Regions from separate parts of the Streptomyces sp. NPDC087215 genome, predicted to be linked through region 3. Evidence: riboswitches for the same ligand, from Rfam matches in the RefSeq annotation. Region 3 holds a riboswitch; each other region holds the start of a gene.
What was found. A riboswitch is a leader RNA that binds a small molecule or an ion and turns the genes downstream of it on or off. The one in region 3 is predicted to bind thiamine pyrophosphate.

Region 1 (3,267 bases), on a different contig from region 3:
GTCCTGGCCGCCGCCGCACCCGTGCCCGACGCCCCGGACGGCTGAGACCGCCGCCGGTACCGATGTCCGGTACCGATGTCCGGCACCGTACCGGCGGCGGCGGTGGATCAGTCCGCGAGCGGGAGGTACACGCGGTTGCCGCTCGCGGCGAACTCCTGGGACTTCTCGGCCATCCCCGCCTCGATCTCCTCCCGTGTGCCGCCGTGCTCCCGCCGGATGTCCTGCGAGATCTTCATCGAGCAGAACCTCGGCCCGCACATGGAACAGAAGTGCGCCGTCTTCGCGGGCTCCGCGGGCAGCGTCTCGTCATGGAACTCACGCGCGGTGTCGGGGTCGAGCGCCAGGTTGAACTGGTCCTCCCAGCGGAACTCGAACCGCGCGTCGGACAGCGCGTCGTCCCACTCCTGCGCGCCCGGGTGCCCCTTGGCCAGGTCCGCCGCGTGCGCCGCGATCTTGTACGTGATGACACCGGTCTTCACGTCGTCCCGGTTCGGCAGGCCCAGGTGCTCCTTGGGCGTGACGTAGCAGAGCATCGCCGTGCCCCACCAGGCGATCATCGCCGCGCCGATGCCGGAGGTGATGTGGTCGTACGCGGGCGCCACGTCCGTCGTCAACGGGCCGAGCGTGTAGAACGGCGCCTCCTCGCAGATCTCCTGCTGGAGGTCGATGTTCTCCTTGATCTTGTGCATCGGGACGTGCCCGGGGCCCTCGATCATCGTCTGCACCTGGTGCCGCTTGGCGATCGTGTTCAGCTCGCCGAGCGTGCGCAGCTCCGCGAACTGCGCCTCGTCGTTGGCGTCCGCGATCGAGCCGGGGCGCAGTCCGTCGCCGAGCGAGTACGTGACGTCGTAGGCCGCGAGGATCTCGCAGAGCTCCTCGAAGTGCGTGTAGAGGAAGTTCTCCTTGTGGTGCGCGAGGCACCAGGCGGCCATGATCGAGCCGCCGCGCGAGACGATCCCGGTCTTGCGGCGCGCGGTGAGCGGCACGTACGGCAGGAGTACGCCGGCGTGCACGGTCATGTAGTCCACGCCCTGCTCGGCCTGTTCGACGACCGTGTCCTTGTAGATCTCCCAGGTCAGCTCCTCGGCCCTGCCGTCGACCTTCTCCAGCGCCTGGTAGAGCGGCACGGTGCCGATCGGTACGGGGGAGTTGCGCAGGACCCACTCGCGGGTGGTGTGGATGTTGCGGCCGGTGGACAGGTCCATGACCGTGTCGGCGCCCCACTTGGTCGCCCAGGTCATCTTCTCCACCTCCTCCTCGATGGAGGAAGTGACGGCGGAGTTGCCGATGTTGGCGTTGACCTTCACCAGGAACCGCTTGCCGATGATCATCGGCTCGATCTCCGGGTGGTTGACGTTCGCGGGCAGCACCGCGCGACCCGCCGCGATCTCCTCCCGCACGACCTCGGGGGAGACGTTCTCCCGGATCGCCACGTACTCCATCTCCGGGGTGATCTCGCCCCGGCGGGCGTACGCGAGCTGGGTCACCGCCCCGCCCTCGCGGCCCCGGCGGGGCAGCCGGGGCCGGCCGGGAAAGACGGCGTCGAGGTTCTTGAGCCCGCCGCGCGGCGAGGTGTGCCTGATGCCGTCGTCCTCGGGGCGGACCGGGCGGCCCGCGTACTCCTCGGTGTCGCCGCGCGCGACGATCCAGTTCTCGCGCAGGGCCGGAAGGCCCCGTCGCACATCGGTGTCGACGGTCGGGTCGGTGTACGGGCCGGAGGTGTCGTACAGCGTGACGTCCCGGCCGTTGGTGAGGTGCACCTGACGGACCGGCACCCGGAGGTCGGGGCGCGAGCCCTGGACGTACCCCTTGTGCCAACCGGGCGTGCGCTCCTGCCCGTCGGCCCGGTTCTGGTCGGAGGCAGGCGTGCGTGCATCCTGAATGGTCATGAGACCGATCTCCCTACGCCGGCATTACCCGGTAACAGGTTCAGCGGTCGGCGCAGCCCTTTCCCGTACGTACATCAGTACGCGCGTACGGTGATCAGCGCCCTCTCAGCCCGGTGCTCCGAGCTCCCGCGTGTGCAAAGGTGCCACCACGCTAGCGCCATCCCTGGCGTGCTGAACAGTGGGCCCCTGCCGTTCTTGCGATGATCGGTCGGTGACTTCCCCCCATCAGACCCCCGAACCGCACGGCCACGGGCACGGCCATGGGCACAGCCACAGCCACAGCCACGGTCCCGCCGCCCCGGTCTCCCGTCATCTGCGCAAGGTCATCGCCGCGATCCTGATCCCGTTCGCCACCGCCGTGGTGGTCGGTCTGGTGGTGCTGTGGCCAGGGGGCACCCCGGCGCACGAGCGCACGGGAGTCGGCTTCGACCGGCAGACCGAGCAGGGCAAGGTCGTCTCCGTGCAGTACGTCGACTGCGCGTCGGTGAACGCCGGGCAGGTCCCGCCGACCGGGGACACCTCCACCCCGGAGGGGCGCGAGGCCGTCGACTCCCGGCGGGGGCAGTGCGCGAAGGCGACGGTCGAGGTCACCAGCGGGCCGGAGAAGGGGCGTCGGTTCACCGAGATCGTGCAGCCCGACGCACCCCGCCAACTCCACCAGGGGCAAGGCGTGGTGGTGGCGTACGCTCCCGACGCGCCCCACGATCTCCAGTACTCGGTGACGGACGTCAACCGGAAACTGCCGATCGCCCTGCTCGCGGGGATCTTCGCGCTCGCGGTGGTGCTCGTCGGCCGGCTGCGGGGCCTGATGGCGCTCGTGGCGCTCGTCATCAGCTTCCTCGTGCTGACGTTCTTCATCCTGCCCGCGATCCTGGAGGGATCGAATCCGCTGGTCGTGGCGGTGGTCGGATCGAGCGTGATCATGCTGGCCGCGCTCTATCTGTGCCATGGCCTCTCGGCCCGCACCTCGGTCGCGGTGCTCGGGACGCTGATCTCGCTGCTGCTGATCGGGCTGCTCGGGTCCCTCTTCATCGACTGGGCCTCGCTGAGCGGCAACACCGACGACAACACCGGACTGATCCACGGCCTCTACCCGAACATCGACATGTCCGGTCTGCTGCTCGCCGGAATCATCATCGGATCGCTCGGTGTGCTCGACGACGTCACGGTCACCCAGACCTCGGCCGTCTGGGAACTGCACCAGGCCGACCCGGACATGGGGCCGCGCGCGCTGTACCGGGCCGGGATCCGGATCGGCCGTGACCACATCGCTTCGGTGGTGAACACCCTGGTGCTGGCTTACGCGGGCGCCGCCCTGCCGCTGCTCCTCCTCTTCTCGATCGCGCAGAGCAGCATGGGGACGGTGGCCAACAGCGAG
Region 2 (3,267 bases), on a different contig from region 3:
CGCTCAGCCCCCCTGGACCGCGGTGAGGACCTCCACCCGGTCGCCCTCGCCGAGCGGGGTCGTGGCCCACTGGCCGCGCGGCACGACCGTCTCGTTGAGGGCGGCGGCGACCCCGGAGCGGGCCGTGGTCAGGGTGGCGACGAGGGCGTCGAGGGAGAGCGGGCCGGGCAGCTCGCGCGCCTCCCCGTTCACGGACACGATCATGCGGGCTGCTCCTGGCGTACGGGAGGGGCGGGGGAGAAGCGGCGGGGGGAGAAGGGGCGCGCCTCCTCGGGGAGGACGCCGGTGGTGAGGACCTCGGCCATCACGTCGCCGGTCACGGGGGTCAGCAGCACCCCGTTGCGGTGGTGGCCGGTGGCCAGGTGCAGGCCGGGCAGCGCGGTGGGGCCGAGCAGGGGCGCGTTGTCGGGGGAGCCGGGGCGGAGCCCCGCCAGGGTCTCGGTGAGCGGCAGCTCGGTGATGCCGGGGACCAGTTCGTGGGCGTCGCGCAGCAGCTCGTACACCCCGCCCGCGGTCACCGTGGTGTCCCAGCCGAGTTCCTCGCTGGTGGCGCCGACGACCAGCTCGCCGTTGGTGCGGGGCACCAGGTAGACATGGCTGCCGCGGACGACGGCACGGACCGTCCGGGACAGGAACGGGGCGTACGCGGCCGGTATCCGCAAGCGCAGGACCTGGCCCTTGACCGGGCGCACCGGCGGGAGGACCTCCTCGGGCACGCCCGCGAGGCGTCCGCTCAGACTGCCCGCCGCGAGCACGACCTGGCCTGCGGCGAGGTGTCCGCCGTCGGCGAGCACGGCGCCGCGCGCCCGGTCGGCGGTGACCGTCAGACCGTGGGCGAGGGTGCGGTGGAAGGCCACTCCGGCGCGTTCGCAGGCGACGAGGAGGGCGGCGGCGAGCCTGCGCGGGTCGACCTGGTGGTCGCCGTCCACCCGCAGTCCGCCGCGCACCCCGGGCGCGAGCATCGGTTCGAGACGGCGGCACTCGCGCCCGCTGAGCCATTCGGAGGCGAGCCCGCAGCGGGTCTGGAGGGCGTGCAGTTCGCGCAGATGGGACCGGTCGTCGGCGTCGAGGGCGACGGCGAGGGTGCCGCAGGCGCGGTGGCCGACGTCGTGGCCGGTGGCCTCCTCCAGTTCGGCGACGAAGGCGGGGTAGCGGGCCGCGGAGGCGAGGTTGAGCCCGAGGAGGGTCTCCTCGCCGTAGTGGAGTTCGGTGACGGCGGCGAGCATCCCGGCGGCGACCCGGGCCGCTCCGCCGCCGGGGTCCGGGTCGACGACGGCGGCGCGCAGTCCGCGCCGCGCGGCCCGCCAGGCCGTGACCAGGCCGATGATGCCGCCCCCGACCACGAGGACATCGGAAGAACGCATGGGCGTCCAGCCCCTCCCTTCGCCGGCATGACCCGGATCAGGTTCGTACGGTCGGAGGCCGTCCCAGCCTCCCTCTCAGCCCGGTGCGTCCGGGCTCCCGCGAGTGCTTTACGCCCGTCAGACTAGCCCGCGCCGCCGGGCGGCCGCAGGACCCGCCCCACCCCGACTTCCTGACGATCCGTCAGGTGCGTAGGGTGGGCCGGGTGAGCGAGCAGAAGCGGGACCAGCAGCACGTCGTGATCGTCGGCGCCGGGATGGCGGGCGTCCAGACCGCCGTCGCCCTGCGCGAACAGGGCTTCACCGGCCCCGTCACCCTCATCGGCGGCGAACCCCACCAGCCCTACGACCGGCCCCCGCTCTCCAAGGCCGTCCTCCTCGGCAAGGCCGAGGACTCCGCCTTCGACATCGCCTTCGACGACCTCGGCGTCACCCTCCGCCTCGGCCTGGACGTCACCGGACTGCGCGCCGACGCCCACGAGATCGACACCGAGGAGGGGCCCGTCGGCTACGACGTCCTCGTCCTCGCCACCGGTGCCCGCCCCCTCACCCTGCCCGGCACCGAGGGCGTCCCCGGGGTCCATCTGCTCCGCACCCTCGACGACGCCGTCCGCCTCGGACCCGTCCTGGCCCGCCGCAGCGCCGTCGTGGTCGTCGGCGCGGGCTGGATCGGCGCCGAGTTCGCCACCGCCGCCCGCGCGGCCGGATGTCCCGTCACCGTCGTCGAAGCCGCGGACCTCCCCCTCGCCGGGGTCCTGCCCGCCGAGATCGCCGCCCCCATGGCCGAGTGGTACGGGGCGAGCGGCGCCGAACTCCTCACCCACGCGCGCGTGGCCACCGTCGCACCCGGCCGGGTCGTCCTCGCCGACGGCCGCGAGCTCCCCGCCGAAGCCGTCGTCGTCGGCATCGGAGCCCGCCCCGCCACCGACTGGCTCACCGGCTCCGGCATCGCCCTCGATCCGAGCGGCGCCGTCACCGCCGACGACCGGCTGCGCACCTCCCTGCCCGATGTGTACGCCGTCGGCGACTGCGCCTCCTTCCCCTCCGCCCGCTACGGCGAACGGCTCCTCGTCCACCACTGGGACAACGCCCTCCAGGGCCCGCGCGCCGTCGCTTCGGCGATCACCGGGACCGACCGGGCGCCGTACGACCCCGTCCCGTACTTCTGGTCCGAGCAGTTCGGCCGCTTCGTCCAGTACGCGGGCCACCACGCCCACGCCGACGCCCTCGTCCGGCGCGGCGACCCCGCCGCCGACGACGCCTGGTCCGTGCTCTGGCTGCGCGCCGGGGTCCCCGTCGCCCTGCTGGCCGTCGGCCGCCCCCGCGACCTGGCCCAGGGCCGCAGGCTCATCGAGGCCGGCACCCCGGTCGACCCGGTCCGCGCGGCGGACCCCTCCGTCCCCCTGAAGACCGCCGCCCGGTAGGGCCCGACTACCGGCTGTCGGTCCGGGATGGCAGGCTTGTCCCCGTGACCCAGATTGACGTAAAGATCGATGCGCTCGTCCCCGCCTGGCTCTACGTGCCCGACATCGCGGAGATGCTCGACATCGACGTGACCCGCGTGCGACAGCTGATCAAGGAAGGCCAGCTCATCGCCGTCCGCCGGGGACAGAACAACGCCCTGCAGATTCCCGCCGCCTTCCTCCAGGAGGACCAGATCGTCAAGGGCCTCGTGGGCACCCTCACGCTGCTGCGCGACGACGGTTTCAGCGACGAGGAGATGCTGGAGTGGCTCTTCACCCCGGACGAGAGCCTGCCGGGCACGCCCGCGCAGGCGCTCGGCGAGAATCGCGGCACGGAGGTGAAGCGCCGCGCCCAGGCGCTCGCCCTCTGACCCGGCACCGAAGACACCATCCGCGCGTGTCGCGGCGTCCGGCCCCGCCCGGGACCGGCCGCCGCGCCCCGC
Region 3 (3,267 bases):
GCGACGCTCGGCGACCTCGGCGAGTCGATGATCAAGCGGGACCTGGGCATCAAGGACATGGGCACGCTGCTGCCCGGTCACGGCGGCATCATGGACCGGCTGGACTCGCTGCTGCCCACGGCGCCGGTGGTCTGGCTGCTGCTCGCGCTCTTCGTCGGAACGGGTTGACGGACAGCGGGTACTCTGGAAGGGCTCGTGGCGCACCGCGTCGCGGGCCCTTCGTACGCCCCGCTGCCGCGGGGGTGATCCTGAGGTCCCGGCTCCGGCAGTGCGCCGCCGTGGTTCCCCGCCCGTCGGGTGGTGCCAGACCTCGTCGTCCTGAGGAGACGCCCGTCGTGGCCCGTCCGACCCCCGGAGAACTCACTTTCGTCGCCCCGCGCGGTGCCAAGCAGCCGCCGCGGCACCTCGCGGACCTGTCGCCCGCCGAGCGGAAGGAGGCCGTCGCCGCCATCGGCGAGAAGCCCTTCCGCGCCAAGCAGCTGTCGGCGCACTACTTCGCGCGGTACGCGCACGACCCCGCCGAGTGGACCGACATCCCCGCCGCCTCGCGGGAGAAGCTGGCCGGGGAGCTGCTGCCCGACCTGATGTCGGTGGTGCGGCACCTGTCCTGCGACGACGACACCACCCGTAAGACGCTGTGGCGGCTGCACGACGGCACGCTGGTCGAGTCGGTGCTCATGCGCTACCCGGACCGGGTGACGATGTGCATCTCCTCGCAGGCCGGGTGCGGGATGAACTGCCCGTTCTGCGCGACCGGACAGGCGGGCCTCGACCGGAACCTGTCGACCGCCGAGATCGTGCACCAGATCGTCGACGGGATGCGCGCGCTGCGCGACGGCGAGGTCCCCGGTGGGCCCGCCCGCCTCTCGAACATCGTGTTCATGGGGATGGGCGAGCCGCTCGCCAACTACAAGCGGGTCGTCGGAGCCATCCGGCGGCTGACCGACCCCGAGCCGGACGGGCTCGGCCTCTCCCAGCGCGGGATCACCGTCTCCACCGTCGGGCTCGTCCCCGCGATGCTGCGCTTCGCCGACGAGGGCTTCAAGTGCCGTCTCGCGGTCTCCCTGCACGCGCCCGACGACGAGCTGCGCGACACCCTGGTGCCGGTGAACACCCGCTGGAACGTGCGGGAGGTGCTGGACGCGGCCTGGGAGTACGCGGAGAAGTCCGGGCGCCGGATCTCGATCGAGTACGCCCTCATCCGGGACATCAACGACCAGGCCTGGCGCGGTGACCTCCTCGGGCGGCTGCTCAAGGGCAAGCGGGTGCACGTCAACCTCATCCCGCTGAACCCGACGCCCGGCTCGAAGTGGACCGCGTCCCGTCCCGAGGACGAGAAGGCGTTCGTCGAGGCCATCGCCCGGCACGGGGTGCCCGTGACCGTGCGGGACACCCGGGGCCAGGAGATCGAGGGCGCCTGTGGACAGCTGGCGGCCTCCGAACGCTGACCTTGTACTCTGAGGTCGAACACATCTTCATATTCCGACAGGGGAGCGCCACAGCGCTGAGAGTGCGGTGACCGTCAGGCCGCAGACCCTCTGAACCTCGCCCAGGTCATTCTGGGTAGGAAGTTCGGTCGTAACTCGAGCTGTTGCGCCCTGCCCACCTCCGGGTGGGCGGGGCCGCGTCTCTTCCTGGTCACACCCAGGAGGAATGTCAGTGAGCACCAAGAAGGCGGCCGCCGTCGCGCTCGTCGCGGCGCTGGGCGTCACGACGCTGGCCGCGTGCGGGGCGGACGACGCCCGCGACGCGGCGGGGAAGTCCGGCGCGCCCGCGCCGAAGACCGTGACCCTCGTGAGCCACGACTCCTTCAACGCCTCCAAGGAGGTGCTGGCGGAGTTCACGAAGCAGACCGGTTTCACCGTGAAGGTCCTCAAGAGCGGGGACGCGGGCGAGGCGGTGAACAAAGAGATCCTGACCAAGGGCTCTCCGCAGGGTGACGTCTTCTTCGGCGTCGACAACACGCTGCTGTCCCGCGCTCTCGACAACGGGATCTTCGTCCCGTACGAGGCGAAGGGGCTGGACCGGGTCCCGGCCGCGTACCGGCTGGACAAGGAGCACCGGGTGACCCCGGTCGACTCCGGGGACATCTGCGTCAACTACGACAAGAAGTACTTCGCGGACAAGAAGCTGGCGCCGCCCGTCACCTTCGACGACCTGGTGAAGCCCGCCTACAAGGACCTCCTCGTGGTGGAGAACCCCGAGCGGTCGTCCCCGGGGCTCGGTTTCCTGCTCGGCACCGCCGCGAAGTACGGCGACGACGGCTGGCCGGGCTACTGGTCGAAGCTCCGGGCCAACGGAGTGAAGACCGTCGACAGCTGGGAGCTGGCCTACAACCAGGAGTTCTCCGGTTCGGCCGGCGGCAAGCAGGCCAAGGGCGACCGGCCGCTGGTCGTGTCGTACGCCTCCAGCCCCCCGGTCGAGGTGCTCTACGGCGAGCCGCGGCCGAAGGTGGCGCCGACCGGCGTGTCCACCGGCACCTGCTTCCGGCAGACCGAGTTCGCGGGGCTGCTGAACGGGGCGAAGAACCCCGAGGGCGGCAAGGCGCTGATCGACTTCCTGATCTCGAAGAAGTTCCAGGAGGACATGCCGCTCCAGATGTTCGTCAACCCGGTGGTGACGGACGCGGTGCTTCCCGAGCTGTTCACGAAGCACGGCGTGGTCGTGGGCGAGCCGGAGACGATGGCGCCGGAGAAGATCGCCGCGAAGCGTGACGGGTGGATCCAGCAGTGGTCGTCGCTGGTCGTGAAGTAGCGCGCGACGTCCGGGGGAACGTGACGCGGCTGGGCCTGATGGCCCTGCCCGTCGCGTTCTTCGCGGTCTTCTTCGCCTGGCCCGTCGTGTCGATCGTGGACCGGGGGCTGCGGCCCGACGGCGGCTGGCGGCTGGGCCGGATCGGGGAGACCCTGGCCCGCCCGGAGATCCTCGACGTCCTCGGTTTCACCCTCTGGCAGGCGCTGGCGTCGACGGCGCTGACCCTGCTGGTCGCGCTGCCGGGGGCGTACGTCTTCGCCCGCTTCGACTTTCCGGGCAAGAGCGTCCTGCGGGCCGTGGTCACGGTCCCCTTCGTGCTGCCCACGGTCCTCGTGGGCACCGCGTTCCTCGCGCTCGTCGGCCGGAACGGGCTGACGGACGAGGTGTGGGGGCTGCGGCTCGACACCAGTGTGTGGGCGATCCTCCTCGCCCATGTGTTCTTCAACTACGCGGTGGTCGTGCGGACCGTGGGCGGGCTCTGGTCCCAGCTGGACCCGCGCCAGGAGGAGGCGG

Region 1: it holds a riboswitch for thiamine pyrophosphate, as region 3 does, so the genes downstream of both, thiC (phosphomethylpyrimidine synthase ThiC) here and ACIO92_RS27040 (thiamine ABC transporter substrate-binding protein) in region 3, are expected to answer to the same signal.
Region 2: it holds a riboswitch for thiamine pyrophosphate, as region 3 does, so the genes downstream of both, thiO (glycine oxidase ThiO) here and ACIO92_RS27040 (thiamine ABC transporter substrate-binding protein) in region 3, are expected to answer to the same signal.

What each region holds. Positions count from the first base shown of each region.
Region 1 is NZ_JBIUZD010000003.1:258,344-261,610, forward strand. It holds gene ACIO92_RS10670 (hypothetical protein) at 1-45, shown strand, start outside; gene thiC (phosphomethylpyrimidine synthase ThiC) at 108-1,889, opposite strand; TPP riboswitch at 1,883-2,029, opposite strand; gene ACIO92_RS10680 (YibE/F family protein) at 2,101-3,267, shown strand, end outside.
Region 2 is NZ_JBIUZD010000002.1:710,915-714,181, forward strand. It holds gene thiS (sulfur carrier protein ThiS) at 4-204, opposite strand; gene thiO (glycine oxidase ThiO) at 201-1,364, opposite strand; TPP riboswitch at 1,362-1,475, opposite strand; gene ACIO92_RS07800 (NAD(P)/FAD-dependent oxidoreductase) at 1,568-2,785, shown strand; gene ACIO92_RS07805 (Rv2175c family DNA-binding protein) at 2,830-3,195, shown strand.
Region 3 is NZ_JBIUZD010000013.1:96,533-99,799, reverse strand. It holds gene ACIO92_RS27050 (phosphatidate cytidylyltransferase) at 1-168, shown strand, start outside; gene rlmN (23S rRNA (adenine(2503)-C(2))-methyltransferase RlmN) at 336-1,448, shown strand; TPP riboswitch at 1,478-1,588, shown strand; gene ACIO92_RS27040 (thiamine ABC transporter substrate-binding protein) at 1,654-2,754, shown strand; gene ACIO92_RS27035 (ABC transporter permease) at 2,793-3,267, shown strand, end outside.